One region of the Chelativorans sp. M5D2P16 genome, then DNA from elsewhere that is predicted to be linked to it. Evidence: riboswitches for the same ligand, from Rfam matches in the RefSeq annotation. Region 1 holds a riboswitch; the other holds the start of a gene.

What was found. A riboswitch is a leader RNA that binds a small molecule or an ion and turns the genes downstream of it on or off. The one in region 1 is predicted to bind cobalamin.
Positions count from the first base shown of each region.
Region 2: another riboswitch for cobalamin. It lies ahead of SIN08_RS01985 (ABC transporter substrate-binding protein); the one in region 1 lies ahead of SIN08_RS01135 (CbtB domain-containing protein).

Region 1 is NZ_JAXQNM010000003.1:56,193-72,005, reverse strand. It holds gene SIN08_RS01155 (cobyric acid synthase) at 1-1,363, opposite strand, end outside; gene cobO (cob(I)yrinic acid a,c-diamide adenosyltransferase) at 1,577-2,191, opposite strand; gene cobU (bifunctional adenosylcobinamide kinase/adenosylcobinamide-phosphate guanylyltransferase) at 2,193-2,705, opposite strand; gene SIN08_RS01140 (CbtA family protein) at 2,698-3,432, opposite strand; gene SIN08_RS01135 (CbtB domain-containing protein) at 3,452-3,625, opposite strand; cobalamin riboswitch at 3,662-3,859, opposite strand; gene SIN08_RS01130 (GIY-YIG nuclease family protein) at 4,077-4,364, opposite strand; cobalamin riboswitch at 4,470-4,682, shown strand; gene SIN08_RS01125 (DUF1636 family protein) at 4,720-5,157, shown strand; gene cobW (cobalamin biosynthesis protein CobW) at 5,154-6,191, shown strand; gene cobN (cobaltochelatase subunit CobN) at 6,196-9,810, shown strand; gene cobG (precorrin-3B synthase) at 9,807-11,072, shown strand; gene SIN08_RS01105 (precorrin-8X methylmutase) at 11,069-11,704, shown strand; partial or broken gene SIN08_RS01100 (precorrin-2 C(20)-methyltransferase) at 11,701-12,420, shown strand; gene SIN08_RS01095 (precorrin-3B C(17)-methyltransferase) at 12,600-13,364, shown strand; gene SIN08_RS01090 (cobalt-precorrin-6A reductase) at 13,328-14,098, opposite strand; gene cbiE (precorrin-6y C5,15-methyltransferase (decarboxylating) subunit CbiE) at 14,100-15,341, shown strand; gene SIN08_RS01080 (cobalamin biosynthesis protein) at 15,338-15,813, shown strand, end outside.
Region 2 is NZ_JAXQNM010000003.1:232,689-248,501, reverse strand. It holds gene SIN08_RS02000 (EAL domain-containing protein) at 1-2,424, opposite strand, end outside; gene SIN08_RS01995 (ABC transporter ATP-binding protein) at 2,626-3,453, opposite strand; gene SIN08_RS01990 (iron ABC transporter permease) at 3,450-4,451, opposite strand; gene SIN08_RS01985 (ABC transporter substrate-binding protein) at 4,475-5,530, opposite strand; cobalamin riboswitch at 5,681-5,920, opposite strand; gene SIN08_RS01980 (NAD(P)/FAD-dependent oxidoreductase) at 5,982-6,911, opposite strand; gene SIN08_RS01975 (Rrf2 family transcriptional regulator) at 7,237-7,743, shown strand; gene SIN08_RS01970 (sensor histidine kinase) at 8,102-10,003, shown strand; gene SIN08_RS01965 (sigma-54 dependent transcriptional regulator) at 10,000-11,346, shown strand; gene SIN08_RS01960 (MbcA/ParS/Xre antitoxin family protein) at 11,497-11,910, shown strand; gene SIN08_RS01955 (RES family NAD+ phosphorylase) at 11,907-12,620, shown strand; gene SIN08_RS01950 (AraC family transcriptional regulator) at 12,657-13,676, opposite strand; gene SIN08_RS01945 (tetratricopeptide repeat protein) at 13,783-15,120, shown strand; gene SIN08_RS01940 (efflux RND transporter periplasmic adaptor subunit) at 15,439-15,813, shown strand, end outside.

The sequences.
Region 1 (15,813 bases):
CGAGATCCGAGGCCGCACCGCCGAGCCGTTCGAGCCAGGCCGAGCGCTGCCGGTCGTCGGCAAAGAGGCCGTGCATATAGGTCCCGAAGACCTGCCCATTCGCGGAGACCGCGCCGTCCGCCCGGCCCTCGGCAAGCCGCGCGAAGGGGCGCGTGCAGTCCGGCCCGGTCGTCCGGCCCATATGCATCTCGTAGCCCTTGAAAGAGATGCCGTCCGCCGTCCGGCCTTCGGAGGGGCGCAATGTCTTTTCCGCAGATAAGACGGTCGCGACGTTAAGAAGGCCGAGGCCTTCCACCGTGCCCGGCGGGCCCTCGATCCCGTTCGGGTCGGATATCGTGCGGCCGAGCATCTGGAAGCCGCCGCACAGGCCCACGACAAAGCCGCCGCGCCGCAGATGCGCGCGAATGTCGATGTCGAACCCGGCTTGTCGGAGCGCCGCGAGATCGGAGATGGTGGATTTCGAACCGGGCAGGAGGACGAGCGCGGCATCGCCCGGCAGCGCCGCGCCCGGCCACACGCGCACCAGCTCGACCTCCGGCTCGGCCTCCAGCGGGTCGAAATCGTCGAAGTTCGAGATATGCGGCAGGATCGGCACGGCGATCCTAATGCGGCCCCTGCCTTCGTAGGAGACATGTTTCTGCGTCAGCGCCAGCGCGTCTTCCGCCGGAAGCCGCCGCGCCTGATCGAAAAAGGGGACGAGCCCGAAGGGTGCCCAGCCGGTCAACCGTGCGATCTCTTCCATCCCCGAGGAGAACAGGGCCGGATCGCCGCGGAAGCGGTTGACGATGAAGCCGCGGATGAGTGCGGCGTCGGCCGGATCGATCACGTGCTTCGTGCCGACGAGGCTGGCGATCACGCCGCCGCGGTCGATGTCGCCGATCAGCACGACGGGGAGGCCGCCCGCCCGCGCGAAACCCATGTTGGCAATGTCGTTTGCCCGCAGATTGGTCTCCGAGGCACTGCCGGCGCCTTCCACCAGCACGAGGTCGGCTTCCGCCTTGAGACGGCGGAAGCTGTCGAGCACGTCGCCAAGCAGATCCGTCTTCATCGACTGGTAAGCGGCGGCCCCGGCGCTGGCGACGACCTTGCCCCGCACCACCACCTGGGCGCCCACCTCGCTCTGCGGCTTCAAAAGCACCGGGTTCATGTGGACGCTCGGTTCCTCCCGCGCTGCACGCGCCTGGAGCGCCTGCGCCCGGCCGATCTCCCCGCCGTCGACCGTCACGGCGGCATTGTTCGACATGTTCTGCGGCTTGAACGGACGGACGATGAGGCCCCGGTCGGCGAAGGCGCGGCAAAGCCCGGCGACGATCAGCGACTTGCCCACATCCGAGCCTGTGCCCTGAAACATCAGCGCGGGCATGGGCGCCTCGCGTGGGAGAACCAACAAGACGTGCCGGCGCCCCTACGCGCCTTCGCCGTCATCCCGACCAAGGGAGCGGAGCTTCCGCGAGCCGGGATCCATTCCTTCCCGCGTTCCGGAATGGATCCCGGACAGCCTCCGCTTCGCTGCGGCTTCCGGAATGACGAGGATACATGGGAGCGCACCGGCATTTCCGTCTATGCACCTTGAGGCCTAAAACTCGATCCCCTGCTGCGCCTTCACGCCGGCGCCGAAGTGGTGCTTCACCTGGCCCATCTCGGTGACGAGGTCGGCCGCTTCGATGAGCTGCGGCTTGGCATTGCGCCCGGTCACGACGACGTGGAGGTCCGCCCGGCGGGCCTGAAGCCCTTCCACGACCGCGTCCAGGTCGAGATAGTCGTAACGCAGGGCGATGTTGAGCTCGTCGAGGATGACGAGGCCGAAGGCAGGGTCGGCCATCAGTTCCTTGGCCTTCCCCCAGGCCCGCTCGGCGGCGGCGATGTCGCGCTTCAGATCCTGTGTCTCCCAGGTGAAGCCTTCGCCCATGGCGTGCCATTCCACCTGGTCGCCGAAACGGGCGAGGGCGTCTTTCTCACCCGTATGCCAGGCGCCCTTGATGAACTGCACGACCCCGACACGCCGGCCATAGCCCAACATTCTCAGCGCCAGGCCGAAGGCGGCGGTGGACTTGCCCTTGCCCGGCCCGGTGTTGACGATCAGGAGACCCTTCTCGATCTTCTTTTCCGCAACTTCCGCGTCCTGCACCGCCTTGCGCTTGGCCATCTTGGCCTTGTGGCGTTCTGCATCCTTGTCTTCGATCTCGTGCATGTCACTTCACCTTCATCGGCAGGCCGGCGACCATGAAGACCACGCTTCCGGCCCCGGCCGCGACCTTTTGGTTCAGGCTTCCCGCCGCGTCGCGAAAGCGCCGGGCGAGCGGGTTTTCCGGCACGATGCCAAGCCCCACCTCGTTGGAGACGACGACCCACGGCCCGCGCGGGCTTTTCAGAGCCTCGACGAGCCGGCCGCATTCCGCCTCGACGTCCCGTTCTGCCAGAATGACGTTGGTCAACCAGAGCGTCAGGCAGTCAACGAGCACCGGCTGGCCGTCCGGAACGTCGGCGAGCGCCTCAGGCAACGCGAGGGGAGCCTCAATGGCCCGCCAATTTCCCCCGCGCCGGCTGCGATGCTCGGCTATGCGCGCCTGCATCTCCCCGTCGAAGGCCTGCGCCGTCGCGATATAGGTCCAGGGCGCGGGACAGGCTTCGATGAGGGCCTCGGCGTGGCGGCTCTTGCCGGAGCGTGCGCCGCCGAGGACCAGGGTGAGGTGCCCCTCAGGCAAGGCTGCTTCGCGCCGTGCCCAGCCCCTCGGCAAAGCGCGTCCGCAGGAAGCCGGCAGCACCGCCCAGAACCACCCAGAAGACGAGGTTCGTCATCGTCACTGCCATGACGAAGCGCCGATGCAGATCCGCTGGGACATCCGTTTCGTGCGTCACCGGCTGCGGCGCGCCGACGATGTGCGGCGCTATGATCAGACCCACGCCGAGCACGGCCAGCAGCGGATTGCGCCCGAAGGCGATCAGCGCCAGGCCGGCCGCGGTGGCAGCGGCGGTGGCGACCCACCAGAACTGGCGCGCGAAGAGATCGGCGGCGGGCATGCCCGGCAGTTCCGGCGGCAGGCCAAGGCCCGGCGCCAGCGTGAAGACCGAGAAACCGGCCAAACCCCAGACGACCCCCTGCCGCCAGCCGCCGATGCCGCCGGCAAGCTCCGAGACGGCGACAAGCAGCAGGCCGAAGCCGATGCCGGTGACGATGTTGGCGAGCGCGGTGTAGAAGGTTCGCTCCGCGCCGTCGGCCGGCGCCCAGGCTTCCCCGCCGTGATGGTGGTCGCCGGCGGCCGCCTCGTGGGCGTGTTCGCCACCATGATCGTGCGCGGGCGCGGCCGATTCGTAGGTTTCGGCCTCGAGAATCAGCGGCACTGTGAAGAAGCTCTGCAGCCCCGTCATCACGATGCCGGCAAACAGGCCGGCAATCGCGGCGAGGAACACCGCATTCCTGAAAACAGACATGATATCGGCCTTTTTACGCTCAGTGGCAGGGAAAGGCCATGGAGTGGCGGTAGTCGTGTCCGGCGTTGTGGACGACGTCCATCTGGGCAAAGCCGGCGAAGCCGACAATGAAAAGCCCCAGGAAGCCGGTCATCAGGAGCGGGAGAACGCGCGATTTCACCGATTCGGCGGGAAATGTCGTGGAAGCTGTCATCGTCAATCCTTTCGCCCTCCGCCCGAGGGCATTCCAGGTTTCGTTTCCGCCGGCGGCAGGTCTCCTGGCTCGCGGGTCTCGGCTTCGCCCGCCTTCCCAAAGCCTTGAAAGCTCCAGTGGCGCTCGGGCTGAGCTCGCCGCTTACAGTTGCGGGGGCAGCCGCGGATCAGGGCCCTGGCCCCTACCGCGTTCCCTCTCTCGTCCCCAAGGGGAACCGACGACGCGCCAGACCTTAGCTGAAATGCGCGCGCGGGCAAGGACGAATTTTGCGCGCCACACCTCCGTCATCCCGGAAACCCGGAGGGTTATCCGGGACCCATTGGGCAGCGCGGCCGGGTATTCGCCGGGGCGCCCGCCATCACCGCCTCGCCGAACCCAGCATCCGCCTGCGCCTCTCAATGGGTCCCGGCTCTCCCGCTGGTCGGCCGGGATGACGCGGTGGGGTGGTTCGCTATCCGTTCAGTGTCTCGTAGAGATCGTCCCATTGCGGGTTCACGGATTCGATCAGTTCGAGTTTCCATTTCCGGCGCCATCTCTTGATGCGCTTCTCGTCTTCGATCGCGTCGCGGATGTCATGATAGTCGCGATACCACACCAGCCGCTTCACGCCGTACTTTACGGTGAAACCACCAGTGATGCCCTCGCGATGCTCCCAAATTCTCTGCTCGAGATCACTGGTAACTCCCGTATAGAGCGTGCCGTTTTTGCGCGATGCGAGAATGTAGACATACCCTCCCATGCATCTGACCAGAGCATAAGAACCAGGCGAGCTCAACGAGAAGTTACATTCGCAGAGATGACCCGGTATGTGAGCGCAATCGCGTTGACAGCGCCGTCGTGCCGGCTCTAAATGGCCGCCGACGGTTCTCGCGTCCCTTCCGGACGGGAGCTAAGAGGGAATGCGGTGCGCCTTCGGGCAATTCCGCAGCTGTCCCCGCAACTGTAAGCGGAGAGCCCTTCGCCACAAGGCCACTGAAAGCCCGGCCGGGCATTCGGGAAGGCGGCGGAAGGCGGTGATCCGTGAGCCAGGAGACCTGCCGTCGTGATTGTGAACGCCTACCGCCCGGCGGGTGACCCGGGCAAAGGATGCGACTTTGAAAAGCGACTTTCCAGAACCGGCGGATTCTTCTTCCACCAGCGATTTCTGCGAACCGGACCCGCTCGAGGCGGTGACCGTCGTCGTGTGCAGCTCGTGCCGGCGTCCGGGAGATGGCGACGATGTGCCCCGCCCGGGCAGCCGGCTTGCCAGGGAGGCGGCCCGGGCTGGCGCGGAAGGCGGTGTGCGCGTGCGGCAGGTGGCCTGCCTCGGCAACTGCAAGCGCGGCCTTTCCGCGGCGATCCTGCGCGAGGGGTGCTGGTCCTATGTCTTCGGCGAGTTGCAGCCGGGCAGCGGCGAAGACCTGATCGCGGGTGCGGCGCTGTTCGCCCGCTCCGAGGACGGCTTCATGCCCTTTCGCGGCCGGCCCCAGGCGCTCAAGCGGGGGCTTATCGCACGCATTCCCACCTATGACAGCCTGAAGGAGATTCCATGACCGCCGCTCTCCAACGCGTGCCCTGCACGGTGATCACCGGTTTTCTGGGCGCCGGTAAGACGACGCTGATCCGCAACGTGCTGGAACAGGCAGGCGGGCGCCGGATCGCCGTGCTCGTCAATGAGTTCGGCGATATCGGCATCGACGGCGAGATCCTGCGCAATTGCGGGCTCGAGGGGTGCACGGACGACGATGTGCTGGAACTGGCCAATGGCTGCATCTGCTGCACCGTGGCCGACGACTTCGCGCCGGCACTCGACAGGATCCTCTCACTCGAACCGAGGGTGGACCACATCCTGATCGAGACATCGGGGCTGGCGCTGCCGAAGCCCCTGGTACAGGCCTTCAACTGGCCGGGGATCAAGAGCCGCGTGACGGTCGACAGCGTGGTGGCGGTGGTCGACGGGCCGGCGCTGGCCGGCGGCCAGGTGGCGGCCGACATGGAGGCGCTCGCCGCGCAGCGGGTGGCCGACGAATCGCTCGACCACGACGATCCCATCGAGGAGGTCTTCGACGACCAGGTAGCCTGCGCCGATCTCATCATCCTCTCCAAGGCCGATCTTCTGAATGAAGGCGACCTCGCCAGCGCCGAAGGCCGCATGAACGGCCATGTCCGCGCCGGCACCAAGATCGTGCCCGGCATGAACGGCAAGGTCGATGTGGGCGTGCTGCTCGGTCTCGGGCTCGCGGTCGAGAACGACATCGAGAACCGCAAGTCGCATCATGACGGCGCCGACGATCACGAGCACGACGATTTCGACACATTCGTACTCGACCTGCCGGCAGTGGCGAGCCCCGAGGCGCTGGCCCGCAAGGTGGCGGCGGCGGCCGAAGCGGAGAACGTTCTGCGGCTCAAAGGTTTCGCCCATGTGGAGGGCAAGCCGATGCGGCTCCTGGTCCAGGCCGTCGGTCCGCGCGTGACGCATCATTACGACCGCCCCTGGAAGGCGGACGAGGCACGCGGCACGCGTCTTGTCGTCATCGGCCTCAAGGGCCTCGACCGGACGGCGGTCGAGAAGCTCCTGGCGGCATGAAACGATGCACATCCTCGCCACCAGCTCCGCCTCGCTCGACGACCTGATCGAGCCGGTCGACCTTCGCCAGAGCCCGGCGGAGATGGTGGCGCTGTCCTTTACCGACAGCGACCTTTCGGGCATTGCCGCGGCCTGGAAGGCAGACGAAAAAGCGCTGCCTTCGCTGAGGCTCGCCCCCTTGCGCGAGCTGCGCCATCCCATGTCGGTGGATCTCTGGGTCGACAGCGTGGCGGCCCATGCGCGCGTCGTGGTCGCCCGCATCCTCGGCGGCCATGACTGGTGGCGCTACGGTTGCGACCGCCTCGCCGCCATGGCGCGCGAGAAAGGGATCGCGCTGGCGCTCCTGCCCGGTGAGGGTGGGGAACGGGACGAGCGCCTGGCGACGCTCTCGACCGTGTCCGAAAACAGCTATGCGGCGCTGCTCGCCTGCTTTCACGAGGGTGGGCCTGAGAACATCGGTCTTGCCGTCCGCCACATGGCGCGGCTCGCCGGCCGCGAAGTGGAAACGGGTGAACCGCGCCCATTGGCAAGAGCCGGATGTTACGCGCCGGGGGCAGGCGTAGTGGGAGTGGAGTATTTTGCTCGACGTGTTTTGCCGGCCCCCTCTCTTGCAAATTCTAGGGACTTGGGCGTTGCCCAAGCCCAAGAATTTGCTTTCTCCCCCGCCAAGGGGGAGAGGGACCCCTCGCGGCTCCGTTCCTCCACATTTCCGGCATCTGAGAGTGGCAGCGGCGTTGAAGCCGGCGCCTATTTCCCCCTTGGCGGGGGAGATAGCGATTTCAACGTCTTAGCTGGAGCGAAGCGGAAGCTAAGTGTTAGAAATCGCAAGAGAGAGAGCCAAGCCGCATCCCAAGCTCAGGGCACCAGCCCCGTCGTACCCATCATCTTCTACCGTTCGATGCTTCTGGCCAGCGACGTCGCACCCATCGATGCTCTGACAAAGGCGCTGGAGGAGCGGGGCATACGCGCCGTGCCCATCTTCGTCGCCACCCTGCGCGACGACACCGCCCGGCAGCTTCTCGACGAGACGGTGAAGGCTTTGCAGACCGCCGCCCTCATCACCGCCACCGCCTTCGCCAGCAGCATGGAGGGCGAGGGCGAGGCGCTGTTCGACCGGCTTGGCCTGCCTGTCTTCCAGGTGGCCGTCGCCACCACGCGGCGCAAGGCGTGGGAGAAAGGCGACCGTGGCCTCGCGCCGGCCGATCTCGCCATGCATGTCGTGCTGCCGGAACTCGACGGGCGCATCATGGCCGGCGCCATCTCCTTCAAGGAGCCGCAGGAGACCGACCCCGCCCTTGCCGTCGGCCTGCAGGTGAACCGGCCCGAGCCGGACCGGGTGGAACAGGTGGCCGACCGCATCGCCGCCAACCTCAAGCTGCAGGCGACGCCGCGCGCGGCGCGCAAGCTCGCCATCATCCTGCCGGACTATCCGGCCGCCACCGGGCGCGCCGGCTATGCCGTGGGCCTCGACGTGCCGCAAAGCGCCATCGAGATGCTGCGCGACCTGAAGGCGGAGGGCTATCAAGTCGAGGATATCCCCGAAACGCCGCGCGATCTGATGCGCCTTCTGGAACGGGAGGGCGATTCCCTCTCCGGGCAAGACTACGCCGCGGCCTTTGCAAACCTGCCGGTGGAGGTGCGCGAGTCCGTGCAAGCCGCATGGGGTGTGCCCGAGGAAGACCTGATCGACGGCGCCTTCCGCTTCCGTGCCGCCCGCTTTGGCAATGTCACCATCTGCTTCGCGCCGGACCGCGGCCGCGCGGCCGACCGCCGGGTGGACTATCACGATCCCTTCCTGCCGCCCCGGCATCATCTCGTCGCCTTCGGCGTATGGCTGCGGGCAGCGCTCGGCTGTCACGCACTCGTGCATCTCGGCGCCCATGGCACGCTGGAATGGCTGCCCGGCAAGGCGGTGGCGCTGAGCCGCACCTGCTTCCCGGAGATCGTCGCCGGGCCGCTGCCGGTCGTGTACCCCTTCATCGTCAGCAATCCCGGCGAGGCCGCCCAGGCCAAGCGCCGGATTGCCGCCGTCACGCTCGGCCATCTCACGCCGCCGCTCGTCGGCGCCGGACTTTCCGAAGAGCAGCAGGAACTCGAGCGACTGGTGGACGAGTTCGCCCAGGCCGACGGTCTTGACCGGCGCCGCCGCGACCGGCTGGCGAAGCTGATTGTCGAGACGGCGGGGGAAAGCGGGCTTGCTCGCGAAGCAGGGGTGTCGGAGAGCGACGATCCGGAAGAAGCCCTGCTCAGGATCGATGCCTGGCTGTGCGACCTCAAGGATTTCGCCATCAAGGACGGCCTGCATGTCTATGGCCGCGCGGAGGACGGTGCCGAGCCCCTGCGGCGGGAAAGTGCCGAACGCGAGCGCACGGCCTTCATCGCCGCGCTCGACGGAAAGCGCGTGCCGCCGGGCCCCTCGGGCGCGCCGGCACGCGGGCGCACCGACGTGTTGCCGACCGGCCGCAATCTTTTCACCGCCGACCCGCGCACCCTGCCGACACCGACTTCCGTGGCGCTCGGCGAGGCTGCGGCCGAGGAGATCGTACGCGCCTATCTGCAGGAACATGGCGACTATCCGCGCGCGCTCGTGCTCGACCTCTGGGGCAGCGCGTCCTTGCGCACCGGTGGCGAGGAGATCGCTCAAGGGTTGGCGCTTATGGGTTGCCGCCCGCAATGGGACAGGGCGACCGGCCGCGTCACGGGTATCGAAGTGCTGCCGCCGGCCGCGATCGGCCGGCCGCGCATCGACGTCACCTGGCGGATTTCCGGCCTGTTCCGCGACATGTTCCCCGTGCAGATCGCGCTCATCGACGCCGCCGTGGCCGCCGTGGCCGCCCGCGAGGAGGCGGAGGACGAGAACCCGCTGGCTCTGGCCGCAAAACGCGAGGGCAGGGCGCCGGCGCGCATCTTCGGCTCGGCGCCCGGCACCTATGGCGCGGGCATCGAGGAGCGCCTGTCGCACGGCGACTGGGACGAGCGCGCCGAGCTCGGCCAGGCTTATCTCGACGCCGCCTCGCATGCCTTCGGCGGCGCGGAAGGGGAGGGGCGTTCTGTGCCGGGCGCCTTTGCCGAGCGTGTCGCCGGCGCCGATCTCCTTGTCCATGCGGGCGACGATCCCGGCCGTGACCTTCTCGAGGGCACCGCCGACGTCGCCTTCATCGGCGGCTTCTCGGCGGCCGTCGCCGCACTCGGGGGCAAGGCGGATCTCGTCGTGCTCGACACCACCGATCCCGCCCGCCCGCGTGCCCGTTCACTCGCGGCGGCGGTCACCCGCGCCGTCCGCGCCCGCGCGCTCAATCCGCGTTTCATCGAAGGGCAGATGCGCCACGGGCCGCGCGGGGCGGCGGAGTTCGCCGAGACCGTGGACCGGCTGGTGGGCTTTGCCGAGACGACCGAGGCTATTTCCCCCGCGCTGATCGAGGCCGTGCATAAGGCCTATCTGGAGGACGCGCACCTGCGCGACTTCATGCTGCGGGAAAACCCGGCGGCACTGCGCGCCGTGGCCGAGCGCTTCGCCGATGCGCGCCGCCGCGGGCTGTGGCATCCGCTGCGCAATTCCGTCGACAACGACCTTGCCGCGCTGATCTCCGAGGCGCGGGCGGAGGAGGAAGCGGCATGAGCAGCCGGCGCGGCGCCTGTCCCACCCTGCTGGAGCCGATGCAGACCGGCGACGGCCTGCTCGCGCGCCTGACGCCGGTGGCCGGGCTCTCCGGCCGCCAACTTGCCGGGCTCGCCCGCGCGGCGGCATGCTTCGGCAACGGCATTGTCGAGATCACCGCACGCGGCAGCTTGCAGGTGAGGGGGCTGACGCTGGAAAGCACCGGCGGGTTGGCCGCGCAGGTGGATGCGCTCGGTATCGCCGTACGCTCCGGATTGCCGGTCGAGACAAACCCGCTTGCCGGGCTCGACAGGGACGAGGCGGCCGACCCGCGTGAACGCGCGCGCGAGATCCGCGAGCGCGCCGAAGCACTCGGGCTCGCGTCACGGCTGGGGCCGAAGGTCTCCGTGACGGTGGATGGCGGCGGCGTGCTTGGCCTTGGCGGAATAATCGCTGATGTAAAGCTGGAGGCGGTGGCAGGAGAAGAGTTGGCTGAAAGGGCGAAGGGGCGCGGCATCTGCGCAGAAAGCGCCATCACCTGGCTCCTCCGTGTCGGCGGCTCATCGTCCACCGCCCGTGTGCTCGGCCGCTTTTCGCAAAGCGAGGCGGCGGAGATCACGCTGCGTGTTCTTGCCGCTGTCGCCGAGCACGGCCCGACCGCCCGCGCCCGCGATGTTTCCGATGCCGAACTGGCCGCGATCACCGGCCGCGTGCCCACGCCAGCGACCGGCCGATCAGAGCCGTGCCTGCCGGTCGGCCGTTTCCACCTCGCCGGCGGCGGGCAGGCGCGCGGCTTCGCGCTGGCCTATGGCCAGATCGACAGCGGCGCTCTTGCCCGCTTTGCCGAAAGCATTGGCGAAAACCGCGAAAACCGCCTCGCGCCGGGGCGCGGCCTGCTCGTTCTCGGCCTTTCAGGAAATGAGGACGAGGTGCTGTTGACGGATGCGGAGGAGGCCGGTCTCGTCGTCGACGGCGCCGACCCGCGTCTCTTTATCGCCACCTGCGCGGGCCGCCCCGCCTGCGCCTCGGCCCATCTCGCCACGAAGCGCCTGGCCGATCGGCTGGTGGCGCGGCGGCCGGATCTGCCGCGGCAAAACCCGGTCCACATCTCCGGCTGCGCGAAACAGTGTGCCCGGCCGTCCGGTCCCGCTGTGACGCTGCTGGGCGCCGAAGACGGCCACCAGATAATGCACGACGGCGCAGACCGCGCGCCGGACCTCGAGGCGCTGCTCGAAGAACTGGCCGAAGACGATCGCGCCTCCATGCAAGGGCAAAATTCATGAGCATCCATTCCGACTATATCCGCGACGGCACCGCCATCTACGAGAAATCCTTTGCTATCATCCGGGCGGAAGCGGACCTGTCGCGCTTCGCCCAGGGGGAAGCGGATGTGGCGGTCCGCATGATCCATGCCTGCGGCATGGTGGAGGCGGCGCGGGATTTCGTCTTCTCGGCCGGCTTCGTGGAGGCCGCGCGGGCGGCCCTCGCAAAGGGCGCCCCGATCTTCTGCGATGCCGAGATGGTGGCGCACGGCATCACGCGCGCGCGGCTGCCGGCCGGAAACGACGTGGTCTGCACGCTGCGCGACCCGCGCACGCCGGAGCTTGCCGCAAAGATCGGCAATACGCGTTCGGCGGCGGCGCTGGAGCTGTGGCGCGACCGGCTCGAAGGCGCGGTGGTCGCCATCGGCAACGCACCGACGGCGCTCTTTCATCTTCTCGACATGCTCGAGGCCGGCGCGCCGAGGCCGGCCGCCATCATCGGCATGCCGGTGGGCTTTGTGGGTGCCGCGGAATCGAAGGAGGCACTTGCGGCTGGCGATCACGGCATCCCGTTCGCTATCGTGCGCGGGCGGCTCGGGGGCAGCGCCATGGCGGCGGCTGCGGTCAATGCGCTCGCGAGGGCTGGCCTATGAGCGGGCGGCTGATCGGCGTCGGCACCGGGCCGGGCGACCCGGAGCTCATCACGCTCAAGGCGGTCAAGGCGCTGGCGCAGGCCGACGTCGTCGCCCATTTCGCCAAGCGGGGGCGCATGTCCAATGCGCGGACGATCGTGGCGCGTTACATCCAACCCGACGTGGTGGAACTGCCGCTTCTCTATCCGGTGACGACCGAGATCCCAAAGGACGACCCGACCTATCGGCGCGCTATCGAGGCGTTCTACGAGGAGTCCGCCCGCACCGTCGCGGCGCATCTTGAGGCTGGCCGCACGGTGGCCGTTCTGAGCGAGGGCGACCCGCTCTTCTTCGGCTCCTACATGCACCTGCATGTGCGGCTCGCGGGCCGCTATCCGACCGAGGTCATCGCCGGCGTCACGGCCATGTCCGGCTGCTGGTCGGCGGTCGGCCTGCCGATCGCCCAGGGGGACGATGTGCTGTCGGTGCTGCCCGGCACGTTGCCCGAGGCGGAGCTGACAAGCCGGCTGGCGAGCGCGGACGCCGCGATCGTCATGAAGGTCGGGCGCAACCTGCCGAAGATCCGCCGCGCGCTGGCAGGCGCCGGCAAGCTGGATGAGGCGATGTTCGTCGAACGGGGCACGATGGAATCAATGGTCGCCATGCCCCTCGCCGACAAGCCGGACGACAGGGCGGCCTATTTCTCCATCGTGCTCGTGCCCGGCTGGCGAGAGCAAGACGAAGACGCCGGCGCTGCCCCCTCACCGGCCCGATTCGCGGGCCACTCCGGATCAGGTCCGGGCCAGGAAGAGCACCCTACGTCGCGGCCGGCGGCTTCTCTCCCCCACGAAGCGGGATCGGTGAGGGGGAGCAGCGCTGCAGCCGCCGCCGCCCTTGCAGAACCGAGGAACCGGCCATGACCGGCAGCCTCACCGTCATTGGTCTCGGCCCCGGCAATCCCGACCAGACGACGCCGGAAGCGCGCGCCGCGATCGAGGCGGCGAGCGATTTCTTCGGCTACGGCCCCTATCTCGACCGGCTGGAGCTTGCACCCGATCAGACGTGCCACGCCTCTGACAATCGCGAAGAGCTCTCCCGGGCCCGCGCCGCGCTCGAAATGGCGGCTTCGGGCCGCAGCGTGGCGGTCGTCTCGGGCGGCGATGCTGGTGTCTTCGCCATGGCTGCGGCGATATGCGAGGCGATTGAGCAAGATCCGATCAGCGGCCGCGAAATCGACTTTCGCGTCGTGCCGGGCATCACCGCCATGCTCGCCGTCGCCGCCCGCGCGGGCGCGCCGCTGGGACACGATTTCTGCACCGTTTCGCTCTCGGACAATCTGAAGCCCTGGGACGTGATCGAGGCGCGGCTGCGGGCAGCCGCCGGCGCCGGCTTCGTGCTCGCCTTCTACAACCCCATCAGCCGCGCCCGGCCGTGGCAGCTTGGGCGCGCTTTCGAGATCCTGCGCGAAATCCTGCCGGAGGCGACACCGGTGATCTTCGGCCGCGCCGTCGGCCGGGCCGACGAACACATGGCCGTGGCCACGCTCGGCGAAGCCCGCCCCGACCAGGCCGACATGGCGACCTGCATCATCGTCGGCTCGGCGGAGACACGCGTGATCGAACGCAAGGGCAGGGCGCCGCTCGTCTATTCTCCCCGTTCGACCGGGAGACCCGCCATATGACGGATGCGCGCCGCCGCCTCCTCGACCGTGGCAATGCCGCCCTCCGCCGGCGGCCGGGGCCGGCGCACCATGACGACGGGCAGGCCGAGCGCACGCGCCGCGGCGATCTTGCCGTAGGTGGCCTCGCCGCCGCTGTTCTTGGCCACGACGATGTCGACGCCGTTTTCTTCAAGCAGCGCCCGCTCCGCCGCCGCGTCGAAGGGCCCGCGTTCGAGGATGAAGCGCGCCCCGGCCGGCGCGTCCTCTGGCGCTACCGGATCGACGCTGCGGATGATGTAGGCGTGCTGGGAGAAGGCCGCGAAGGGCACGAGTTCCTGCCGGCCGATGGCGAGGAAGACCGTGCGCGGTGCCGCGCCGAGAAGGCGCGCGGCTTCCGCCGCGTCCGTGGCCTCGACCCAGCGGTCGCCCTCGACGGCCTGCCAGGGCGGGCGCTCCAGTTTCACGAGCGGCACTCCGGCTTCAGTCGTCGCGCGCTCGGCATTCTGCGAAATGCGGGCGGCGAACGGATGGGTGGCGTCGACCAGGATGCCGATGCCGTTCTCGCGCATGTAGCGCACCAGGCCATCGGCGCCCCCGAAGCCGCCGACGCGCACATGACCTGTCTGCGCGCGCGGGTTCGAAGTACGTCCTGCCAGGGACAGGGTGACGCTGAGGGCAGGCTCGCCGGCCAGCGCTTCGGCAAGCCGTCGCGCTTCGCCCGTGCCGCCGAGGATGAGAACGTGCCGAGGGTTCATCATGCCATCTAGAGAATGGACCCGTGCCGGCGCAACGGAGAAATGGCTCGTCATCGTCGGCATCGGCGAGGACGGCGCCGACGGGCTGAGCCCGAAAGCGCGCGATCTCATCGCGCAGGCGGAATTCGTCTTCGGCGGCCGGCGTCATTTCGATCTGGCCGGATCGCTGATCGGCGGTGAGGCGCGGCCATGGCCGGTGCCCTTCGACAGCGCCATGACCGAGGTGCTGGGCTTGCGCGGACGCAGGGTCTGCGTGCTCGCCTCGGGCGATCCCCTTCATTTCGGCGTGGGCGCCACGCTGGCGCGCCACGTGGACGCCGCCGAGATGCAGGTCGTCCCGGCACCTTCCGCCTTCAGCCTTGCCGCCGCCCGGCTCGGCTGGGCGCTCCAGGAGGTGGAGACCGTCTCGCTGCACGGCCGGGCGGTCGAGCGCATCCTGCCGCTGCTCCATCCGGGCCGGCGCGTCATCGCGCTCACCTCCGACGGCGACGGACCGAAGGCGGTTGCCGCCCTGCTTCGGCGCAACGGCTTCGGCGCCGCGCGCGTGCACATATTGGAGGCGCTGGGCGGCCCGCGCGAGAAGGTGAGCACCTTCCCCGCCGGGGAACTTGACGAGCGCGCTTTCGATCCGCTCAACGTGGTGGCGATCGAGATGCGGGAAGCTGCCGGTGCGCGCGTCCTGCCACTCGGCCCCGGCCTTGCTGACGATCTCTTCGATCATGACGGGCAGATCACCAAGCGCGAAATCCGCGCGGTCACGCTTTCCGCGCTCGCGCCGCGGCGCGGGGAGTTGCTGTGGGACATCGGGGCGGGCGCCGGCTCCGTCGCCATCGAATGGATGCTGGCGCATCCCTCCATGCGCGCGGTGGCGATCGAGCAAGACGCGGAACGGGCACGGCGCATATACGGGAACGCCGCGGAACTCGGCGTGCCGGACCTGAGGGTGGTCGAAGGCGCGGCGCCCGGCGCGCTCGAAGACCTGCCCGCACCGGATGCGATATTCGTCGGCGGCGGGGGCAGCGACGAAGGCGTGATGGATGCGGCCGTCGCGGCGCTTGCGTTCGGCGGGCGCCTGGTTGCCAATGGGGTGACGCTGGAGATGGAAGCCGTTCTCCTTCATCTCCATGCCCGCATCGGCGGCGATCTCACCCGGATCGCGCTCTCCCGCGCAGCACCCATCGGCGGGATGACCGGCTGGCGACCGGCCATGCCGGTCACCCAATGGGCCTGGAGGAAGCCATGAGGGTCGCAGGGATCGGCTGCCGCAAAGGCGTGGCCGTGGGCGACGTACTCGCGGCGGTGGAGGCGGCGCTGGCTGCGTTGTTGCAACAGCATCGGCCGACCCCCTCTCTTGTAAATTCCAAGGACTTGTGCGCTGCCCAAGCCCAGGAATTTACTTTCTCCCCCGCCAAGGGGGAGAAAGAGGCGCCGCTGCTGCGCCACAACTTGCCGGCGGTGGAGATTGATGGCCTCACTGGTGCGGGCGCCTTTCTCCCCCTTGGCGGGGGAGAAAGCGATTTCAACGGCTTAGCCGGAGCAAAGCGGAGGCTAAGTGTTAGAAATCGCAAGAGTGCGGGTTTGCCGATCCTTTCGGGAGATACGTCTCAACCCGTCGGCGGGGCAGAGGCGCCACACCCGCAAATCGACGCCCTCGCCACTGCTGCCTCAAAAGGAGACGAGCCTGGCATTGCCGGAGCGGCGGAATTTTTGGGATT
Region 2 (15,813 bases), 180 kb from region 1:
CTCGGGCGGGATGCCGCGTTCGGCGAGCTTCTCCAGGAAGGCGCCGGCAAGATCGGCATCGTGAAATTCCGACGGGCTGATGTTGATCGCCACCCGGCCGGGGGCAAGGTCCTGGTCCAGCCACGTGCGCAGGTCGCCGGTGACGATGTCCAGCATGTGCCCGCCGATGGCCCGGGCCAGGTCGGGATCGTCGAAAACCAGGCCGAAATCGGCCGGCGTCAGAAGGCCCTTCCGTCGATGCTGCCAGCGGGCGAGCACCTCGAACCCGGCGATCCTGCCGGTGACCAGCGAAACCTTCGGCTGGTAATGAGGCACGATCTCGCCGCTGTCCAGGCCGCGGCGCACGTCGTCAAGAAGGGCGATGCGCTCCTCAACCTTCCTGCGCAAGTTCGGCTCGTAAAGGGCAAAGCGGTTCCGGCCCTCATCCTTGGCCCTGTAGAGCGCGATGTCGGCGCTCTTGAGAAGATCCTTCGCATCGTCGCCGTCGCCGGGGAACAGGGCAATGCCGATGCTGGCTTTCGTGGAGAAGGTGCGCCCCCAGATGACGACCGGCTGGCGCAGGGCATCGAGCATCGTCCTGGCGCAATCGGAGGCCGCGGAAGCATCCACCCCGTGCATGAGCACGGCGAACTCGTCGCCTCCGAAGCGCGCGACAATGCCCCGCTTGCGGATCGTGCCGACCATCCGCGCGGCGGCTTCCTTCAGCATGCGGTCGCCGGCATCGTGTCCGAGGGTGTCGTTGACGTCCTTGAAGTGATCGAGATCGACGAGAAGCAGGCTGAACGCCGACCCCTCCGCCCTGGCGCGGGCGCAGCTTCGCTCGAGCAGTGCCTGGAACGTGTCGCGATTGGAAAGACCCGTGAGGCTGTCCTCCCGGGCCATGCGCAACACTTCCTCCTCGGCGTCCTTCTGGGCGGTGATGTCGAACGTCACGCCGACGAGTTGGGAGGGGCCGGCATGTTCGCCGCGCACCGCCAGCCACAGGCGCCGGTCGTCGGGGCCTCGGTAACGGATCTGCACCGTCTCGTTGCTCCCCCCCGCGGTGAGGAAATCGAGCCGCAGGCGGCGATCCTCGGGATGAACACGCGCGAGAAAGTCCTCCAGCGGGGCGGAGCCGATTCCGAGGAGGGCTTCGGCATTCTCGCTGCGGGTGACGAAGCCGGTGGTCAGGTCCTGCTCCCAGGCGATCATCTTTGCCGCCTGCAGCGCCAGCCGAAGCCGGCGCTCGCTCGATTCCAGCGCGCTGTAGGTTCGTTTCCGTCTCGTGATGTCGCGTATGGTGCCGATCTTGCGGATGTGGGTCCCGCTTGCGTCCACGAAGCTTCGGCCGGTGGCGGCGACCCAGCGTTCCTCGCCGGTATCGGCGCGAATGATGCGATACTCGCCGCTGTAGACGGAGCCGTCGGCGGGGCTTTCCAGGAAGAAACGCCGCTCGACGTCCTCGCGGTCGTCGGGGTGCACGTGGGCGGGGAAGGTGTCGCGGGTGATCGGCGCGCCGTGGGCGATGCCGAGAATGTCGCGCGCCCGGTCGTTCCACTGGCGCTCGCCGGTCACGAGGTCGACGTCCCAGATGCCGAGCGCGGTGCTCTCGACGGCAAGCCGAAGGCGCTCCTCGCTTGCCCGAAGAGAGCGCTCCCATTGCTTGCGGTCGTGAATGTCGGAAAGCTTGCCGACCCATTCGCTGATGCGGCCCTCGGCATCGCGCAGGGGCACGGCCCTGGCCTCCACCCAGCGGTAATCACCCGCAGGCGTGCGTACGCGAAATTCCGCTCCATAGGAGCGTACATCGCTGCGCGCCCGCTCCCAGGAGGCGACGATCCTGTCGCGATCGTCCGGATGCACGGCGTCGAGCCAGCCCCATCCGTGGAACTCGCCCGGGTCTTGCGCGGAGAGGTTCGCCCAGCCCCATTCCTCGATCACCCGGCCATCCGGCGTGGCGATCCACAGCACCATCGCGCTCGTCAGGTGGAGGGCGCGGTAGCGCTCGGCATGCAGTGCGAGATCGTGCTCGGCCGTTTTCAGCGGATCGATGTCGGTCGTGGTGCCCAACCAGTATTGGTGGCGATCGTCGTTATCCCTTTGCGGGACGCCGCGGGCGAGGACCCAGCGATGACCGCCGGCACGGTGTGCGAGCCGATGCTCGCTCTCATAGGATCGCCGTTCGGAAACGGCCGTCTCCCACGCATGGCTTACCTGGTCGCGGTCATCCGGATGCACGTTCAGGAGCCAGGCGTCCGAAGGGCCGGTCTCCCGCGAGACGCCGACGAAATCGCACCAGGCCTTGTTGCAGAGCATCGCCGGCTGGCCGGGCCTGCCGATCCACAGCATGTGTGGAATATGGTCGAAGACGTCGCGGAACCGTTTCTCCAGAGCGCCGAGCTGTCCTGGAGATCCTTGCCGGTTCCTGGAAGTCCCTGTTGTCATTTTCTTCTTCGACACCGGAAGCGAAGGCCCGCCCAGTCGTACCAGAGTGCCAGCGCGGATAATGCGCTGTAAACAATCATTTTACATAACGAAGACGGGGATTACCGAAATTCCCCCTGGCGGAGGCCTTTGCGCGGCGCGCAGGAAGGTGGTGCGGACCGACTCAGTAGCGTTGCCGGTCCGCCGTAAAAAGCACGGCCTTTAGAGGACGTCCCGGACAGCTTCCGCTCGCGCTGCGGCTTCCACGGTCGCCCGGCCGGAAGGGGCCGCCGGCCGGGCGTAGCGGATGAAGCAGCCGCCGGCGGCATCGGTCTCGACGTCGGCGCGCACCTTGAACACCTCGGCGAGGCGCCGGCTGGTGAGGATTTCGGCGGGACGACCGAGCGCGACGAGGCTGCCCGCCTGCATCACGGCGACGCGGTCGCAGAACATCGCCGCGTGGTTGAGGTCGTGGAGCGCGGCGATCACCGTCAGGTCCTGCGCGCGCACCAGGTCGAGAAGGCCGATCTGGTGCTCGATGTCGAGGTGGTTCGTCGGTTCGTCGAGGATGAGGATGCGCGGCTCCTGGGCGAGCGCGCGGGCGATGTGGAGGCGCTGGCGTTCGCCGCCCGAAAGGGTCTGCCACGAGCGGGTGGAGAACGCGCTCATCCCCACCGCCGCCATCGTCTCGTCGACGATCGCGCCGTCTCGCCGCGACCAGGGGGAAAGCGCGCTCAGATGCGGCGTGCGCCCGAGCTCCACGGCCTGCCGGGCGGTCAGGCGCTCGCCGGTCTCGGCCTGCTGCTCGACGAGGGCAATGCGGCGGGCGAGGTCGCGGCGCGAGATGCGGGCGAGCGGCGTCCCCTCAAGCATGACCTTGCCCGAGGTCGGCGGGCGAAGGCCGGCGAGCATGGCCAGCAGGCTCGTCTTGCCCGACCCGTTCGGGCCGACGAGGCCGAGAAACTCGCCCGGTTCGACTTCGAGCGAGACACGGTCGACGATGGTCCGCCGCCCGGCCCGCCAGGTAAGATCATGCGCGGCGAGCCTCATCGTGCCACCGGCCGGTGGATGAGGATCATCGCGAAGGCGGGCGCCCCGACCAGTGCCGTCATGACGCCGATGGGAAGCACCTGCCCCGGTATAATCGTGCGCGACAGGATGTCTGCGGCGACCATGAAGGCCGCGCCGATCAAGGCGGAGGCCGGCAGCAGCACGCCATGGCGCACGCCCACCAGCAGCCGCGCCGCATGGGGGATGACCAGCCCGACAAAGCCGATCGAGCCGACGATGCTCACCATCGTCGCCGTCATGAAGGCCGCGGCCGCGATCAGCGCCGCATAGACGCGTTTCACCGGCACGCCGAGCGAGGCGGCGGATTGCGTTCCGAAGGCGAAGGCGTCGAGCGCCCGCGCGTGCCCCTGGCACAGGACGAATCCGGCGAGTGCCACGGGGACGGCGAGCCAGACATCCGGCCAGCGCACGCCGGAAAGGTTGCCCAGGAGCCAGAACATGATCCCGCGCGCCTGGTCCGCCGTGGCGGATTTGGTGACGATGAAGGAGGTGAGCGCGTTGAAGAGCTGGGAGCCGGCGACCCCGGCAAGAATGATGGCCGCCGGCCCCCTGCCGGCTCCGAGGGCCAGGAGCGCGACGAGGCCGAAGGCGATCAGCGCGCCGGCGAAGGCGCCGAGCGACAGCGTCAGAAAACCGGAACCGAGCCCCAGGATCGCCACGGCCACCGCGCCGCTCGAAGCGCCCGCGGAGATGCCGAGGATATAGGGGTCGGCGAGCGCGTTCCTGAGCAGCGACTGGAGCACGGCGCCGCAAAGCGCGAGCGAAGCGCCGCAACAGGCGGCGACCAGCGCACGCGCGATGCGATAGTTCCAGATGATGCCCTCGTCGATGGGATCGAGTGCATAGCCCGCCGCCCAGAGGCGGTTCGCCACGGTCTTCAGAACGGTCTCGACCGGAATGGACGTTTCGCCGACGGCGGCGCCGAGCGCCACCGCCCCGGTCAGGGTAACAGCGGCGAGCGTACCGCCCGCGAGCAGGCGAACCGGTGCGGATGCGGTTCTCACTTGGCCAGACCCACCTGCGCAAGGCCCTCGGCCAGAATCTCGATCCCCTCGATGGTGCGGATGGTCGGGTTCATCGCCTGCGCGTCCATGATCACGATCCGGTCCTCCCTGACCGCCGGCATGAGGCTGGTCACCGGATCGGTCCTGAGGAATTCCAGCTTCACTGCGAGATCGTCGGCGGGATAGCGCCGCCGGTCCATCTCGCCCGCGACGATGACCGTCGGGTCGGCCCTGGCGATGGTCTCCCAGCCGATGGTCGGCCACTCTTCCGCGCTGTCGATCACGTTGCGGATCCCGAGTGTCGACATGATGTAGGCGGGCGCGCCGCGGCGGCCGGCGACATAGGGGTCGGTCTGAAGTTCGGCGCTGGAGAACCAGAAGACGGCCGAGATGTCGCCGGTGAGCGTGGCGATCTTCTCCTTCGCCGCCGCCTCGCGTGCCTTCAGATCGGCGATCAGCGCCTCGCCGCGCTCCTTGACGTCGAAGATGCGGGCGAGGTCGTCGATCTCCCGGTAGATCAGGTCCATCGCGAAGGTCTCGGTGCGCAGGCCGTCACCGCCGGTCGAATTGTCCTTGCCGATGCAGTCGGCGGGCGCGGTGTAGACGGGAATGCCGAGGTCGGCGAACTGCGCGGTCGTCGCCACAACGCCCTTCGGGCCGATCTGCGACTCGAACTGCGTGGTGACGAGGGCGGGCTTGGCCGAGAGCACGCTTTCGAAGCTTGGCGCATTGTCGGCGAGCCGCGGGATCTCGGCGTTCACCGCCTCGAACTCCTCGAGAACGGGGCCGAGCCAGAGCGCCGTCCCGACGACCTTGTCGGCAAGTCCGAGAAGATAGAGGATCTCGGTCGAACTCTGGCCGACCGAAACGACGCGCTCGGGCGCCTGCTCGAAGGTTATCTCCTGGCCGCAGTTGGTGAGCGTCAGCGGATAGTGCGTCTGCTGCGCGAACGCAGCCTTGGGGGTGGCTGCGAAGAGGGTGGTGGCAGCGGCGGCGAGAAGGAAACGGAGAGTGCGGCTGTACAAGTGTCTGGTCCTCCGGAAAGGAAGCATGGCGGCACGGGCCCTGGCGCCGGAGGCGGCGTGCGGCTCGCATGGAACGTCCGCTACCGCCGGGACGGCGTAGCGGATCGTGGTCGATTGGTCCGGGAAATCAGGTCTGGCGTGTCGTCATGGTATCCTTTCCGAGCTTCCCCGCTCGTGATCGTGGACTTCCTTGACGGCAGGTCTCCTGGCTCACGGACCAACGGCCTCTCATCTGCCTTCCCGTGCCGGCCGGCACAGTGGCATGACGCGCGATCGCTGCGCGTCACGAGGATGATCGGCATCCGCTCACAGTTGCGGGGGCAGCCACGGATTCGGCCCCTTGCGGGTCTTCCTCACCGTGTTCCCTTTTAATCCCGGCGGCTTTCACCGCCGGGAACCGTCGATGCCCAGTTAGAATGGGGAATGCACCGGACGTCAAGATGGCCGGCAGAAACCGCCTTCGATATTCATTGTTCTTTTACGCAGCCGCGCTGGAAGGCCGTTGCGCCGGCTCGCCGAAGATCAGCGACTGGTGCGCGCCGAAACCGGCCATTGCTCCGGAAGCGGCGGCGAGCGTGGCGTTCGTCATGGCGCTGGCGGCATCGCCGGCTGCAAGAACGCCCGGCACGCTGGTGCGCTGCCTGCCGTCGACGCGGATGAAGGGACCGGTCGGCCCATCCTCGAAGGCGCAGCCGAGCTGGGCGCCCAGATCGCTGGAGAGGGCGGTCTTCGGAGCGACGAACAGGCCCGCCAGTTCCACTGTCCGGCCGTCGGCGAGGCGGACCGCTTGAAGCGCCGGTGCCGTGCCGAGGAGTTCGACGATCGGCGTGCGCTCGATCGCGGCGCCGCGCTCGGTGAGGAGCGCTTCCTGTTCCGCATCGGGTTCGAAGACCCCTTGCGTGAACAGGGTGGTGGGCCCCCAGTCGGGAACCAGCGTTGCCTGATGGACTGCGTTCGGTCCGCTCGCCAGCACGCCGATCGGACCTCCGCCCAATTCGTAGCCGTGGCAATAGGGGCAGTGCAGGACCGAGACGCCCCAGCGCTCCTCCAGCCCGTCGACCGCCGGCAGGGTGTCGCGCACACCGACCGCGAGGATGAGGCGTGCGCCAAGTTCCTCGCGGCCGTCGGCCAGCCTGACGCGAAAGGTATGGTCTTCACGGCGCGCGGTGACCGCTTCGCCCTCGACCTGGACGACGGTCGGATAGGCGGAGAGCTGCCGGGTGGCTTTCGCCATGATGGCGGCGGGTGCTTCGCCGTCCTGGCCGAGGAAGCCGTGGGAGGACCGCGCGAACCGGTTGCGCGGCTCTTTCTTGTCGACCAGCAGGACGCGGCGGCGCGCCCGCGCCAGCTGCAGGGCCGCCGACTGGCCGGCGAAGCTGCCGCCGACGATGATCACTTCGAAGGACATTCGCTCATCTCCATGTAATGTATCTTTTCAAGTTGCATAACGGACAGCGCTCGTCAACACAGAAAACATCACTTGTTACGTGAGCGCGTGTCTGATAGGAGGGAATGCGTTTCGTTGGGATGATCCGGTACGAGGAATCGCGGTCCCATGCCGGGCGTCCTCCGGAAAAGCGAAGCTTTGTCGGGGACCCATTCCGGAGCGCGGAAGAGTCACGAACGGATCCCGGATACCCTCCGTTGGGCTCCGGCTTGCGGGATGAGGCGCCTGAAGCGTGTTCGTTCAACAGGACCCGCTCTCGAGAGATCACCGAAGGAAGGACCGACCGATGCGACGCGACAGCCGCCTGTCCAGGATGCTCCATGTGCTGATCCACATGGACCGCCACTGCAAGCGTGCCACCTCCGAGACCATCTCGGGCATGCTCGGGACCAATCCGGTGGTCGTGCGGCGCATGATGGCAGGCCTGCGTGACAAGGGCTACGTCACCTCCGAGAAGGGGCATGGCGGCGGCTGGGAGCTTGCCTGCGGGCTCGAGGCAATCACCCTGCTGGACGTCTACAAAGCCATCGGCAGGCCGCCACTCTTCGCCATCGGCCCGTCGGTCGATCACCCCGAGTGCCTCGTTGAGCAGGCGGTCGACGCCCGGCTCGAGACAGCGCTGAACGATGCCGAGGCGCTTCTGCTCAAGCGCTTCGCGTCGATCACGGTCGCCGATCTGGCTGACGATTTCGTCACGCGGCTGGGAGATCGCGCCGCGGAGTGGGGGACGAGCTGCGGCGCGCACGACCCTCAGCACGGCAGGTGTTCGCCAGCGCCGATGAACGGGGCTTGAGAGGCCGTCCGAGCTGGACCGGCGGCCCGTCAGCCGCATAATGTCCATTACTCGTCTCCTGCTTCGGAGGAGCGGGAGCCCCCTCTCTGGCGATTTCTAAGGCTTAGCTTCGCTAAACCCAAGAACCGCTTTCTCCCCCGCCAAGGGGGAGATAACGCCGACGCTACCGTTGTTGCCAGTCGCCACGGTTTGCGAATTGCCGGCGCGCTTGTGCGCTCCGGGCTCCCGCTCCTCCAATCTCCCTGAGAAATTCGGGGAGACCCGGTCTTAAAGGGAAGGTCAGCCGTTGCGGCTTGCGTCGGCCCTGCCTTGGCGGCACATTGCGCCCCGGTTTCACCCCTTTCGGGAAGGACGCGACATGACCGAGCGCGGCGACGCGGCCGGTTGCCGCCAAGGAACGACGGCCGGCCAGGACGGCTGGAGGAAGACGGCGCGCGGCTGGCGGCTGCCGGTCGCGGCGCTGCTCGTGGTGCTTGCCGGCGCACTGATTGCCGTGAAGGGCGGGGCCTTCGCCACCAGCACCTATCTCGACCAGGCCGCCGCGCGCGGCGATACCACGCTGCGCCTGGCCGTGGCGGCGCTGCGCGGCCAACTCAACCGCTACGAGGCGCTGCCGGCGCTGATCGCCGACCACGCCCAGATCAAGGCGCTGCTGCGCGACCCGGCCTCCCCCGGCCTGCGTGCACAGGGCAACGCTTATCTGAAGGAAATCAACGCCCTTCTGGAATCCTCCGACATCTACGTCATGCAACCCGACGGTGAGACGATCGCGGCCAGCAACCATGACCGGGAGACGAGTTTCGTCGGCGAGAATTTCAGCTACCGGCCCTATTTCCAGGAGGCCATGGAGGGGCGGCGCGGGCGCTTCTTCGCGCTCGGCACGACATCGCTCAAGCGCGGCTATTATTTCTCCGCGCCCGTGATGGTCGATGGCGCGGTGCGCGGCGTGGTCGTCTTCAAGATCGACATCGAGCCGATCGAGGCCTCCTGGCGCGGCGGCGACCACGAGATCGTCGTCACCGACCCGGAGGGCATCGTCTTCATGACCGGCCGGCCGGAATGGCTCTACACCGGCCTTCTGCCGCTCACCCCCGCGCGGCTTGCGCGCACCGAGGCGTCGCGCCGCTATGCCGATACCAGGCTGCGCCCGTTTCCCTTCACCGCCGCCACCGAGGCCGGCCACGACCTGATGACCGTCTCGGCCGGCGGGCGGGAGCGGGAATACCTGGTGCGCGCGGAGGTCATGCCGGAAGCCGGCTGGACGGTGCGCGTGCTCCTGGAGACCGCCTCCGTGCGCGCCCAGGCGCTCACCAGCGTGGTTGCCGCGCTGCTTCTGCTCGGGCTTGCCGCACTCGCCGCCTTCATCTTCTTCCAGCGCCGCGCCCGGCTGCACGAGCGCATCGCCTTCCAGCGCCAGGCGCAGGAGCAGCTCGAACGGCGCGTCGAGGAGCGGACCGCCGATCTGGCGCTCGTCAACCGCCGGCTGGAAAAAGAGGTGGCGGAGCGGCGCGATGCCGAAAACCGGCTGCGCCAGACCCAGGCCGATCTCGTGCAGGCCGGCAAGCTCGCCGCGCTCGGCCAGATGTCGGCGGCTCTCAGCCACGAGTTCAATCAGCCGCTCGGCGCGGTGAAGACCTATGCCGACAACGCCGCCATCCTGATCGAGCGCAGCCGCCTTGCCGAGGCGCGCGACAATGTGATGCGGATCTCGGGTCTGACCGACCGTATGGCGGCGATCAGCCGCCACCTGCGCAATTTCGCCCGCAAGCCGAACCAGAAGCTCGGCCCTGTGGCGGTCGGCGAGGTGGTCGGCGACGCGCTGGAGCTTCTGGAAGGGCGGCTGAAGGCGGCGCGGGTGAAGGTCGCCGTCGATCTCGGCCCGGAGCCGCTGGCGGCCCGCGCCGGGCCCGTGCGCCTGCAGCAGGTGCTCGTCAATCTCCTCTCCAACGCCGTCGACGCGGTGGAGGGCCAGCCCGAAAGGATCGTCGCCCTGACGGCCCGCGCGAAGGGCGAGGAGGTGCTGATCACGGTGCGCGACAACGGGCCGAGCGTGCCGGAGGCCATTCGCGAGCGCATCTTCGATCCCTTCTTCACGACCAAGGGCGTGGGCAAGGGGCTGGGTCTCGGCCTGTCAATCTCCTACAACATCGTGAAGGATTTCGACGGCACCCTCGCGCTTGCCGAACATCCCGAGGGCGGCGCGGTCTTCACCGTCGCGCTGCACAGGGCCGAGGTCGCCGCCCGCGAGGCCGCCGAATGAGTGCGGGGCAGATATTGCTCGTCGACGACGAGGAGGAGCTGCGCCGCTCGGCCGCGCAATCGCTCGACCTCGCTGGCTTTTCCGTGACGGGTCTCGACGGGGCCGAGCGCGCCCTGGAGCGGGTCGGCTGCGGCTTCAACGGCATCGTCATCACCGATATCCGCATGCCCGGCATCGACGGTATGACGCTGATGAGCCGCATCCGCGAGATCGACGCCGATATCCCGGTGATCCTGATCACCGGCCACGGCGACGTGCAGCTCGCCGTCAAGGCGATGCGGGAAGGCGCCTACGATTTCATCGAGAAGCCCTTCAATGCCCAGCACCTCGGCGACATCGCCGCGCGCGCCCTCGACCGCCGCTCGCTCATTCTGGAAAACCGCCGCCTGCGGGCCGCCGCCGGCAAGCGCGACGACGTGGAGGCGCGGCTGCCCGGCCGCAGCCCGCTGATGGTCGACCTGCGCCACCGCCTGCGCGCGGTGGCCGCGACGGATGCCGACGTGCTGATCATCGGCGAGACCGGCACGGGCAAGGAGGTGGCCGCCCGCGCCATGCACGACGCCAGCCCGCGCGCCGAAAGGCCGTTCGTGGCCATCGATTGCGCGGCACTTCCCGAGACGCTGATCGAGAGCGAGCTTTTCGGCCACGAGGCGGGTGCCTTCCCGGGCGCCATGCGCGCCCGCTACGGCAAGTTCGAGCATGCACGCGGCGGCACCGTGCTTCTCGACGAGATCGGCTCCATGCCGCTCGATCTCCAGGCGAAGCTCTTGCGCGTCATCCAGGAGCGGGCGATCACGCGGCTCGGCTCCAACGAGACCGTGCCGCTCGACGTGCGCTTCGTCGCCGCCTCGAAATCGGACCTCGAGGCGGAGGCCGCGGCGGGCCGCTTCCGTGCCGACCTTCTCTACCGCCTCAACGTTGTCACGCTGCGCCTGCCGCCGCTCGCGGCACGCCGCGAGGACGTGCCGCTGCTTTTCCTCCAGCTCGTGCGCGAGGCGGCCGCGCGCTACCGGCTCGACGAGGTGGAGGTGCCACCGGGCATCGTGGCCGATATCGCCCGGCGCGAGTGGCCCGGCAATGTGCGTGAATTGCGCAACGCCGCCGACCGCTACGTGCTTGGGCTCGGCATCGACAACGAGGCGGCCGGGCAGGGAGATGCGGACGGCGGCCTTGCCGAACGCGTGGCCGCCTTCGAGCGGAGCGTGATCGCCGGCGCCCTGCAGGCCCATGGCGGTAGCCTGAAAGCGGTCTACGAGGCCCTCGGCATCTCGCGCAAGACGCTCTACGAGAAGATGCAGCGCCATGGGCTCCACCGGCACGACCACCGGGGGGAGGGCGGTTAGCCGGCGCGTGCAGACGGGCGCGGCGCGCTGAGGTGTATAGCGCCAGAGCCTCCCGAACTCTTGGGCTTGGCCGAAACATTTGGCCTTATATCATCTAAACCTTGCCAAATGGCCGTCCACGACCTATCTTTGGAAGGCAAGGAGACCGCAATGTCGCTGTTACAGCCAATCGATACCGTCGCCCGCGATTTCAGGCCGGCGCCGATCACCGACGCCGAGGCGGCGGCGATGTTCCGCGCCGTGGTCAACCTGTTCGGGCGATGGGGCCTGACAGACGAACAGGCCGGCGTGCTGCTCGACCTGCCGGCGCGCACCTACCGGCGCTGGAAGGCGGGCGAGATCGGCCGCATCGACCGTGACGGCAAGGCGCGTCTTTCCAACCTCATGGGCATCCACAAGGCGCTGCGCATCATCTTCCGCGAGCCGCAGCGCGCCTATGACTGGGTCGGCAAACCGAACGCCGCGTTCGGCGGGCGCTCCGCACTGGAGGTCATGCTGGAGGGCGAGCTGACCGATCTGATGCGGGTACGCCGCTATCTCGACGCCGAGCGGGGCGGCTGGTGAGCGAAGCCGCGCTTCCGCCTGTCTCGCATATCTCCTGGGATAGCGCGGTGCGGATCATCCGCAGCGTCTTCCCGCCCATCGACCTGTTCGAGGATATCGCCGACCCGGCCGACTGGCCGCTCATCCTTTCGGCCGAGCAGAAGACCAATCCGCGGCTGATGGAATCGGTCGGCAATCTCGACCTGGTGCCGCCCGAGCGGCGTGTCGCCGGCCCCGGTGCGACCTGGCTGATGGCGCCCTTCACCCATGTCAGTCCCGACCGGCCGAGCCGATTCAGCGCCGGACATTTCGGCGTGCTTTACGCGGGGCGCACGTTCGAAACGGCGCTCTTCGAAACCATCCATCACCACGAGCGCTTCATGGTCCGAACCGGCGAGGCGCCCGGCTGGACATCGCAGTTTCGCGAAATCCTCCTCGACATCGACACCCGATTGCACGACCTGCGCGGCGACGAAGCGCGCTGGAAAGCCGTCCTCGACGCAAACGATTACCGGGCCGGCCAGGAACTGGGCGCCGCGCTTCACCGCGTCGGCTCCGACGGGATCGTCTATCCAAGCGTGCGGCATGAAGGCGGCGCGTGCGCAGGGCTCTTCTATCCCGACTGCGCAGCCAACCCCAGGCAGAGCCGGCACATCGACTACCACTGGAACGGCAACCGCGTCGATTTCTACCGCGACGCCGGCAGACACGAGGTCTTCCGGGTCATCTGACGTTGCCGGGCGTCATAGCGCGGGTTCGCCGCCCCATCATGGGCGCGCCATGTGCTCGCGCCGCCAGGCGGCCGGCGGTGTGCCGAAGGCTCGCCTGAAGGCGCGTGTGAAGGCGGCCTCGGATTCATAACCGACGTCGTAGGCGATCTGTGCGATCGGTGCGGAGGTGTCACGCAATTGCGTGGAGGCCCGCTCGAAGCGCAGTCGGGCGAGATAGCGCATCGGGGGGTCGCCGATGGCGCGCGTGAAGCGCTCGGCGAAAGCGGAGCGGGAGCAGGCCAGTTCCCGCGCCAGCGCCTCCGTCGTCCAGCGCCGTGCGAGTTGTCCGTGGAGGAGCGCCAGCGCCCGCCCGACCACCGGATCCCGCACCGCCGCCGCCCAGACATTCACGCCCGGCGGCTGTGCGGCGAAATAGCGGCGCACAGCCTCCATGAACAGAAGCTCGGCGAGCTTTGCAAGCAGCGTGCGCGAACGGGCGTTGTCCTGTGCCAGTTCGCGCGCTGCGAAGCGAAAGGAACTCTCGATCCAGTCGCCCGCGGGTCCCTCGGCGGCCTTCAGCGTCAAAACGCTGGGCAGCATCGCCGTAAGCGCTGTCTGAGGGAGGGTGCTGCCCAGGAAGCCGCACAGGATGCGGGTCCGCGCGCCGCCGCCGCCATAAACGATCCGCGCGAGCGTGCCGTCGGGTGCCGGTTGGATGAGGTGATCGGCGTTCACCGGCTTGAGGTTCAGGGCGCTTCCCATCAGGTGATCGTCGTTGCGCGGCAGGACGACGATCTCTCCGGCGTCGACGGAGACCGCCGGCCGGTCACCCACCTTCAAAACAAGATGTCCTTCGGTGACATAGTGATAGGCGATGATGTGGCGCGGCTCGGGGGTGAACGGCGTGCAGTCCTCCGGTCCGACCTTGGCCGTGATGCACCACGGCGCGGTGAACTCGGCATCGAGGAAAATGCCGCCCGAAAGACGCATCGTGCCCAACATGTCGAGCAGCGCGTCCATCACGGTTCTCCCCTGGCGAAGCGGCGCCGCGGTCAAGAGTTCCGGCGCCTCGGTCATTATCCGTGCCCGGAGAACAGTCTAGCAGCAAACCCGCCGCTTCGGGAGCCGAAAGGCCGCCCGCAGCCGCGACAACGTTTTCCAGACCTCATGGAGGAGACCAACGATGATTTCAGACCGTCAAGGCAATGCCTTGTCCGGCGCCCCGGCCGAGGCCGCGGAGCTGTTCGACGCCGCCGTGGACGCTTTCAACATCTATCGCGGAGACCCGATCGCCCTCGTGGACCGGGCGATCGGGATATCGCCCGATTTTACCATGGCGCATATTCTCAAGGCGCATCTGCTCGGCTTGGCGACGGAGCCCGAGGCCACCAAAGCCGCAAAGAAGATCGTCGCCGGGACGAAACGACTGAAGCTCTCCGATCGCGAGGCATCGCATCTGGCCGCGCTCGATCTTCTCCTCGCCGGCCGGTGGACCGCGGCGGCCGAAGCGCTCGATCGCCATAACATGCTTTACCCGCGCGATATGGTCGCCCTTCAGTCCGGCCATCTGATGGATTTCTACCGCGCCAGTTCCCGGGATCTGCGCGACCGCGTCGCCCGCGTGCTGCCGAAATGGTCGCCGGACACGCCGGGTTATTCCATTGTCCTTGGTATGTATGCCTTCGGGCTGGAGGAGGCGGGCGACTACGTGCGCGCCGAGGATGCCGGCCGCCAGGCGGTCGACCTGCAGCCGCTCGACTGCTGGGCGCACCATGCCGTCGCCCACGTCATGGAGATGCAGGGGCGCGCCGAAGACGGCATCGGCTGGATGATCGCCCGTGAACCGCACTGGTCCGGCGATGACAACTTCTTCAAGGTGCACAACTGGTGGCATCGCTCGCTCTGCCACCTCGATCTGGGTCAGGTGGAGGAGGTGTTCGCGCTCTATGACGGTCCCATCCGCCGGGACCGTAGCACCGTCGCCTTGGACATGGTCGACGCGTCGGCGCTTCTGTGGCGGCTGCATGCCGCCGGCCACGATGTCGGCGCACGCTGGCACGAGCTCGCCGCAACCTGGGACAGCCATGCCGACGGCCGCACTTATCCCTTCAACGACTGGCATGCGGCCATGGCCTATCTCGGTGCCGGACGCCGTCGCGATGTGGACCGCATCCTGACGGCCTATCGCAACGGCCAGGACGAGAACGAAGTCGCCGATTGGGGCCGGCGGACGGCCGTTCCCCTGATCGAGGGTTTTGCCGCCTTTGCCGAAGGCGACTACGAGCGGGCGGCCGAACGCCTCCACGGTGCGCGCTTCATCGCCAATTCCTTCGGCGGCAGCCATGCGCAGCGGGACGTCATCGACTGGACCCTGACGGAAGCCTCGCTGCGCGGCGGCCTGTCCGGCATGGCCGAGGCGCTCGCGAGCGAGCGGCTCGCGCTGAAGCCCCACAGCCCGGTCAACAAGACCTTCCTCAAGCGGGCGGGCACGACCGCGCCCGAGGGCCGGCGGGCGGCCTGAATTCTCGGGAACGCCCGTCCTCTTGGTTCGGGTGGGCGTTCCCAAAGCCGCAAGCCGGCAAAAGACGCGCCTGCCGTGCGGGTCAGGCCTCGCACGGCACGCAAGCTGATAGTTTCCATCATCTTTTTTGAATTGACAATCTGGCCGAAAGGTGAATGAAACGGCGACCGTTCCATGTCGGGTGCCGGCCGAAAGCGATCCGTGAGGACGACCGGCGTGCATCGACAGGATGGTGGGTGGGCTGAGCGTTCATTTTCTAGCAGCAGCACTTTCCTTCCGATAATCAAACTGGTTGCCAGAACAAGGATTCCCCCGGTCATGATCAAGCGGTTCGTCATCGCGCTTCTTCTTCTTGTCCTTGTTTGCGGCGGTATCGTCGGCTTCAATCTCTACCGCAATCAGGCGATTCAAGAGTTCTTCGCCAACATGCCCGTACAGCCGGTGGCGGTTTCGACCGTGACGGTGGAGCCGGCTCAATGGACCCCGGAGATCGAGGCGATCGGTACCGTCAGCGCCACGAACGGCGTCGATCTGACGGTCGAGGCGGCGGGCACCGTCAGTGAAATCGCCTTCGAGGCGAACGAGGAAGTGGAAAAGGACGCTCTCCTCGTCCAGCTCGACGATGCCATGCAGCGCGCCGATCTGGCCTCGGCCCAGGCGCAGGCCAGGCTCGACGAAGCCAATCTGCAGCGC